Regions from separate parts of the Vibrio sp. D173a genome, predicted to be linked through region 1. Evidence: predicted binding sites of a transcription regulator. Region 1 holds the regulator's gene; the other holds the start of a gene.

Region 1 (5,629 bases):
ACACAGCAAAAAGGGGTTCATTATCTCTTGCCGGCATTGGCTGATTTTCTAAAACACGATGTTCAGCTTGTTGTGGTTGGTACTGGCGATCCTATTCTGGCTGCGCAGTTACGAGATGTTGCCGCACAGTTTTCGGATAAGTTTGTTTTTGTTGAAGCTTATGACAACGAGCTCGCACACTTGGTTGAGGCCGGCTCAGATTTCTTCTTAATGCCTTCTGAGTTTGAACCTTGTGGTTTGAACCAAATCTACAGCATGGCTTATGGCACTTTGCCTATCGTTCGTGGGGTCGGGGGCTTAAAAGATAGCGTGAATGACTACGACGTTGATCCAACAGACGCAACGGGTTTTGTTTTTTATGAACCGACGCCACAAGGATTGCTGCTTACCATGCTACGAGCATTATTGCTGTATGCACAAAATGTGAACGAAGTAAGGCGAGTACAACTGCATGCTATGCAAAAAGACTTTTGTTGGCGCAAAGCGGCTGAAGAGTATTTGCAATTGTATAGAGCTGCGTTAAATTGACGCAAAATTTTTAGAAAGTGTAACGAAAGGCACCGGATTAGGTGCCTTTATTACTCTTGCCCTAATAGAGTGTGTTAGGATTTATTTATTTCTGTTCACAAAGAATGTTTTTCATACTGATACATGACTCAGCCACTTTTATTCCACAAAACCTATTTACACCCTACTAGTAAGGAGTGGGTCGTTTTCGTTCATGGTGCTGGTGGCAGTTCTTCGATATGGTTTAAACAGATCAAGGCTTATAAGCAGCACTTCAATTTATTGCTGATTGATCTTCGAGGACACGGAAAATCCAATCAACTGCTTAAAGAGTTGATGACAAGCCGTTATACCTTTACGGCAGTCACCCAAGATATTTTAAAAGTCCTAGATCACCTTAAGATTCAGTCCGCGCACTTTGTCGGTATGTCTCTGGGGACCATCATTGTTCGTAACCTTGCCGAGCTGGCTTCAGAACGCGTACGCTCTATGGTTCTTGGCGGGGCGGTGACACGTTTGAATACACGCTCTCAAATCCTAGTGAGACTTGGCAACCTCGGTAAGCATATCCTGCCATACATGTGGCTGTATAAGTTATTTGCTTACATTGTGATGCCACAGAAGAACCAACGTGAATCGCGACATCTATTTATTCGCGAAGCAAAGAAGCTGTGCCAGAAAGAATTCAAACGTTGGTTTATTTTGGCTGCGGACGTGAACCCGTTGATGCGATATTTTAAAGATCGTGAGCTTCCAATCCCAACCCTATACTTGATGGGGGATAGAGATTATATGTTCATTAAACCTGTCAAAGAGATGGTTGCGGTACACAAGCTCAGCGTCTTGCGCGAAATTCCTGATTGTGGACACGTGTGCAATGTGGAAAGACCAGACGACTTTAACCAGCATTCTATCGAGTTCATTAAGCAGCAAAGTCTAGCGGCTTAATAGAGCTCTCAGTCAGACCCAAAGAGTAGGGGAGCCATTATGGCTCCCCTATTTGATATCCACATTGCCAGCATGCCCCAAACTGACCTTCATTTTGTTCTGAACATTGTGGGCATTGCCAATCTTGATATGTTCGGTCCGCTTGTTGTCGATAATCTTCAACAATGGCTGACGCTTTCAACTCTTGCTCTGGATGTAAAAGCCAAACATACGGGTCTGTATCATCGCCAAATGGCAGTTCGCCTTTCAAGCCAAACATTCCCTCGCCTCTTACTTCACAAGCTATCTGTTCGGTTTTTAGAAGCTCGCAAACGATATGAGCTTCAGCAGGATTCTTGGCGACGTATATTTTCATTAAGCGTTTCCGTTTTGTACTTGAGCAGGGCGAACTTTATTCATAACCCATTTTGCGATGATTGGGAACAAACCAAGTAACGCAAATGACGCTAATACGGTCGGCGACACAATACCTGATAGGCTATCGATGGTGGCGAGCTGAGTACCAGCGTTTAAGTACACGGCAGTGCCTGGCAGCATACCGATTTGGCTGGTTAAGTAAAAACGCGCAATGGTCATCGGTGTTAACCCCATCAATAAGTTGATAAGGAAAAACGGAAAGACGGGAATCAAGCGCAGAGAAAACAGGTAAAAGGCACCGTCTTTTCCAACGCCTTGGTTAATCGCACTCAGTTTACTCCCAAACTTACTTTGTACCCATTCTCTCAATAGGTAACGGCTACTCAAGAAAGCAATCGTAGCGCCGATGGTGCTGGCAAAAGAAACCAACAATAAGCTAGTCCAAAAACCAAACAAGGCAGCACCGAGCAGGGTAACGACAGCTGCGCCTGGAATCGAAAACGCAGTGATGGCGATATAAGCAAAGAAATAGGTCGCGGCGGCGTATATGAAGTTTTGGTCAATAAAGCTATTTAACGCCTCTTGTTGTGCTTTTGCATTTTCTAGGGTTAGGTATTGACCAAAATTTACACCTAGAAAGAGGATGGTCGCGACTAGGATCAGTCCTAAAATCAGTTTCTTATTCATATCAATTGCTCCGTTTGGCTTCTTAAATAATAAGACAGAATGGAATAAGAAAAATTTCAAAAAAAAACCGCAGCGTGAAAACTGCGGCTTTTACTCAATGTCATACTGATATGAACGCGCTACGGGAGAGCACTCATCAATTCTTTTCGGCGAGACTGAGGTACGACGCTCCAATGTGTACCGTTGATTGCGCCCTCTAGCGCCCACAACAACTCAAGGCTTACCGTTGAGGCATGCGTATCTTGGATTGCTTTGTAAGCGTTTAAGGCACCTTCTTCTTCTAGCTGCTCGACAGAGTCAATGCCTGCTTTCTTCAACATGCGTTCGGTTGCTAGGCGAAGATTCGGAAGGTCTTTCAATCGGTTAGGTTTGGTGCTCGCTTGTTGCTTTTTCTCTTGCTTAGCGGTCTCTAGAGATTGCTTTGCAACTTCAATCAAGCGATCGGTTGAATCCCATAGATCATCAGAAATCGCATAGTATTTCGTAACAACTGGGAAACCACGTTTCTTGTAGACGTACGGTTTTAGTCCTTGAGTCTCGAAGTCAGAAGATGTTTGTCGGTCAGCTCGAATGTGAAGTTGGTTGTTTACGACTAGCGCAAACATCGTTTCATCAGCGAAGAGCCCGAAGCCGCCAAACATTGAGCGCGACTTGATATTACCAAGTGCCTCAAACAGCTTCATTGAGTCTTTGAGTATCGGTTTATCCATGGTGTGTTATCTCGGTGTAATTAATATTACGCCACCAAAAATCAGGTCCGAGAGATTAGCAAATGCATGCAGACACAATGTCATTAAAGGGTAAACTCACTTAATGCATATTTGCCATCGGTAACCCCGCTACCTTCCATCTAATTCGATGGTTCAGGCCGGAGGCTTTGCGTCCCACCCTTTCGAATGGTTTGCCCTGTGCGTGACCATTTGAGAATACTTCGTATATTGAATTAACATCACGTTTCAAACATCAAAGTGTGATCTTGGTTCAGTTGATAGTGCTATTTTGATGTGTTTAGTTTCATATTTTGGGCTGTCTACTTGTCATACTAAAGCTTGATGTAGGAAATGGGCTACAAGTGAGTTAAAACAGCAACTTATCTTAGCCTTTGATTGTATAAGCGATGTCGAATGTTTCAAAAAAGTTATTTTACGCAATAAAAAAGCGCCCCGAAGAGCGCTTTATAAAAACTGAGGTGAAATTAGTTCAATTTCTTAACTGTATTGCGAACTACGATCTCTGGCTGCATCTCAAACACACGCTTTTCGTGCTCTTTGTCTTTGATGCGCTCTAGTAGAATTTCAAACGCGTTTTTACCCACACGACGTTTCGGTTGGTGGATCGTCGTTAGCGGCGGTGAGAAGTACTCTGCAAGCTCAATGTTGTCGTAGCCGATAACGGATATGTCATCTGGTACTTTGATGCCGTTTTGTTGTAGACGGCTCATCAAACCTAACGCCATTGTGTCGTTAAAGCAGAATACAGCAGTTGGGCGTTTTTCCATTGCAGTGATGTTGTCTGCAGCAAGTACTGCTGTATCACACTCGAAGTTACCTTCAAGAACCCAATCTTCGTTTACTGCAAGATTTGCTTCAGCCATTGCACGACGGTAGCCTGCGATACGCTCTTGGCACGCCGCCTTTTCAAAGTGGCCGCTCAAACATGCGATGTCAGTATGACCGTTGTCGATCAGGTATTTCGTCGCGATGTAACCGCCTTCTTCTGAGTTATCAATGATCTTATCTGCTTGTGAGCTTTCTGGGCCCCAGTCCATTACCACTTTAGGAATGTCTGAATGGCGATCAAGCATCTCTTTTAGCTCTTCCGTAAGGTCAGAACACATTACTAGGATGCCGTCTACGCGTTTCTCTGCAAGCATGCGGATGTAGTCACGTTGTTTCTCGTAGATACCACCAGTGTTACATAAGATTAGTGTGTAACCTTGACGGTAACAGTAGCTTTCAACACCATCGATCACTTCAGAGAAGAATAGGTTGGTTGATTGAGTAACTAACATACCGATAGTACGAGTAGAGTTGCATTTCAAACTACGAGCAACAGCACTTGGCGCGTAATTGAGCTCATCCACTGCTTTCATTACTTTTTCTTGAGTGGTCTCTGCAACAAAGCGAGTTTTGTTAATTACGTGCGAAACTGTTGTGGTAGAAACGCCGGCTAAGCGAGCAACGTCTTTAATAGTGGCCATAAATGATGTCCTGTATCGAGCTACTGAATACCGTAGTGAAGACAACCATATGCTTAGGGTCTTGCGCAAACCGAGCAACTGCAGAAAGGGCATTGCTGAGATATTTGGCAGCGGTTGTTCCGAAATCGGTATAAAAAGGTTTGTAGCAACATTTGTTGCTGAAACGCCTATTCCTGTCTTACATAAATGAGAAATAGGTCAGCAATCATGTTAAGAAAACACAAAAACCGCTATATTTCAGCGGTTTACATATAAATCATATTTAATCGTTTGCGCTCACATTTTAGACTGATGTGGGCAGGCTGGCAATATTTTCAGCGGTTGTTTTGTGCCTTTGAGGTCACATTTTAACGGCTAAATTTGTTGGGTTTCTATGAGCCAGATTAAAAATAAACGAATAAAATAGGGAGCCTAAATAGCAGGCTCCCTAAAATAGGCGGCAATTATTCACCAAGAAGGTAGGTGCTGTCCAGTTTACAGAATGCAATTAATAGTTGCGCAACGCTAACATAGAAGCCAAATTCATCGAATTGCTTACATTTAGCAGCAAACTGAGGCAACCAAGTCATAAGGTGCTGCTGGATGAATTCGTTCTGTTTCTCGAACGCTTCTTCCATATGCTTTTCTTGCTCTAGTTCGTTTGAGCGAATGATCATGTTGCCTAAGAAATCCAGCTCTACCGCTAAATGGTCGGCTGGTTCTTTAAGGTTTTCGTCTACCTGCACGCCAAAATCAGCCATCAGCTTTTCCATCTCTTCTGCTGGTTTATCATTTAGCAGGCCAGATTTACCGATATACATAGAGGCGTAAGGCAGTGCGCCGTGTTTTTCTGTTTTAAGGAAAAGTTCGCAGAAGTCTGCAGCTAATTCTAGCTGAGCGTCTTCACGATCTTGTAGGCGGTTGAGTGCATCAACAAGGGTATCAACGGCT
Region 2 (2,447 bases), on a different contig from region 1:
GAGATAACGTTAAATCGTCGTGAAATCGAATACATGTGTGAGCTCACTCTAATTATGTAACGTAAATCATCATTACACACATTAACGTGATCTAAAGCACAGAACATTTCCATCTTTCACATAGAATAACTGTCCATGCAATAACAAGGATTCAACATGAAAAGTCGCATTGAACAGGCGCTAGCAAGCGCTCCTGAAGCACTTTCAACACATCTTGCTCCCATCGTTTTAGCTGACGATTTTGATGCCACTATTTCTGAACAACAGTTTGGTGAACTGCTGAACGCGACCAACCTTTCAGACAAAGAGCTTCGTGTTGCTCTACTTCCTTTTGCCGCAGCGTTTTCTTACGCTCCAATCTCTGAATTCTATGTCGGTGCGATTGTTCGTGGCCTTTCCGGTCGTCTTTACTTTGGCGCGAATATGGAGTTTTTCGGTGTTCAGCTAGGTCAAACCGTTCATGCTGAGCAGTGCGCCATCAGCCATGCTTGGATGAAAGGCGAACATGGTGTGAAAGACATCACTATCAACTACAGCCCTTGCGGCCACTGCCGTCAGTTCATGAACGAGCTAAGCACAGCAAAGAAATTAAAGATCCAGTTACCAGAACGTGAAGAAAAGTCACTTCATCACTACCTTCCGGAAGCGTTTGGTCCGGCGGATCTAGGTATTGAGTCAGGTCTTATGGCTGAGGTGAAACACGAGTTTGTTTGTGATGAAGACGATGCTTTAATCCAAAAAGCCGTCAATGCGATGAACATTAGCCACGCGCCATACACAAACAACTTGAGTGGTATTGCGCTTGAGATGAACAGTGGCCTTGTATTCCAAGGCGCGTACGCAGAAAACGCTGCATTCAACCCTAGCCTTCCACCACTGCAGGTTGCATTAATTCAAATCCTGATGGCTGGTGAGAAGTTTGAAGACATCAAAGCTGCTGCGTTAGTTGAAAACTCACAAGGTAAGATCAGCCACCTAGCTGATACTCAATCGACGCTAGAAGCACTAAATCCTGATATTCCAGTGAGCTTTGTTAACGTTTAATTTATCCAGACAACAAGCGAGAAGCTCTACCCAGTGTAGGGCTTTTTTATTATCAAAAAACCTTACGCAAACGTTTGCATCATTTTTAAAATTCAGTATGATCCCCTGCAAATTCGGTTTCATCACTTTATTTTGTAAGGGAACACTATGTTAGGTACTGCTACAAGCACTCATGCTACCCGTGTATTACTTTTAGGCTCTGGTGAGCTTGGTAAAGAAGTGGCAATTGAATGCCAACGTCTTGGTTTAGAAGTGATCGCGTGCGACCGTTATGCCAATGCGCCTGCGATGCAAGTGGCCCATCGCAGCTACGTCATCGACATGCTTGATGGTCAGGCACTGGAAGAGATCATTAATAAAGAACAACCTGCTTACGTGGTTCCTGAAATTGAAGCTATCGCGACAGATAAATTAGTCGAATTAGAAGCAAAAGGCTTGAACGTTGTTCCCACAGCAAAAGCGACTAAATTGACGATGAGCCGTGAAGGCATTCGCCGCCTTGCTGCTGAAGAATTAGCTCTAAACACTTCCCCTTATCAGTTCGCAGATAGTTTTGAAGACTTTAAAGCCGCTGTTGAGCATGTTGGTATCCCATGTGTCGTTAAACCAGTCATGAGCTCCTCTGGCAAAGGCCAAAGCGTGATTAAAACAGAAGAAGATGTTCAGACAGCTTGGGAATACGCGCAAGAAGGCGGCCGCACAGGAGCCGGACGCGTGATTGTTGAAGGATTTATTGACTTCGATTACGAAATCACACTGCTAACAGTACGCGCCGTTGATGGCGTACATTTCTGCGCCCCGATTGGGCACCGCCAAGAAGACGGAGATTACCGTGAATCATGGCAGCCACAAGCCATGTCAGAAAACGCCATCAAAGCAGCTGAATACACGGCAGAGAAAGTTGTGAATGCACTAGGTGGCTACGGCATCTTTGGTGTTGAACTGTTTGTTAAAGGCGATAAGGTCATTTTCAACGAAGTATCCCCTCGTCCACACGATACCGGTATGGTAACCATGATATCTCAAGAAATGTCTGAGTTTGCGCTTCATGTACGTGCATTTACAGGTATGCCGATCAACAATATTGTTCAGTATGGACCATCAGCATCAGCGGTAATTTTAGGGCAAGGTACATCAACTGATATCCGATTTGATAATCTTTCCAAAGCAATGGCTCAGCCACAAACTCAAGTTCGCTTGTTTGGTAAGCCTGAAATTGATGGTCGCCGTCGCTTGGGTGTTGTTTTAACGCGCCGTAAGACGATTGAAGATTCGATTGAAGATGCGGTGAACAGCGCTTCTAAAGTGCAAATCATTTACTAGTTCCGCAGCTTCACTCAAGAGAAACAAAAGCGCAGCTCAATTGGCTGCGCTTTTTCTTTGTGTAGGCACGAAACCTTTAG

The links. The regulator PurR, encoded in region 1, represses purine synthesis genes. The targets are predictions, from matches to a motif close to TNANGNAAACGTTTNCNTNA.
Region 2: purT (formate-dependent phosphoribosylglycinamide formyltransferase) is a predicted target of PurR. The motif match lies at 1,107-1,126, and genes of this name have one in related genera.

What each region holds. Positions count from the first base shown of each region.
Region 1 is NZ_JAHGAH010000118.1:57,961-63,589, forward strand. It holds gene glgA (glycogen synthase GlgA) at 1-528, shown strand, start outside; gene KIV40_RS13380 (alpha/beta fold hydrolase) at 652-1,455, shown strand; gene KIV40_RS13385 (putative signal transducing protein) at 1,493-1,810, opposite strand; gene KIV40_RS13390 (TVP38/TMEM64 family protein) at 1,810-2,499, opposite strand; gene KIV40_RS13395 (TfoX/Sxy family DNA transformation protein) at 2,619-3,209, opposite strand; cyclic di-GMP riboswitch class I at 3,326-3,415, opposite strand; gene purR (HTH-type transcriptional repressor PurR) at 3,695-4,699, opposite strand; gene torD (molecular chaperone TorD) at 5,143-5,629, opposite strand, start outside.
Region 2 is NZ_JAHGAH010000180.1:781-3,227, reverse strand. It holds gene cdd (cytidine deaminase) at 157-1,044, shown strand; gene purT (formate-dependent phosphoribosylglycinamide formyltransferase) at 1,192-2,367, shown strand.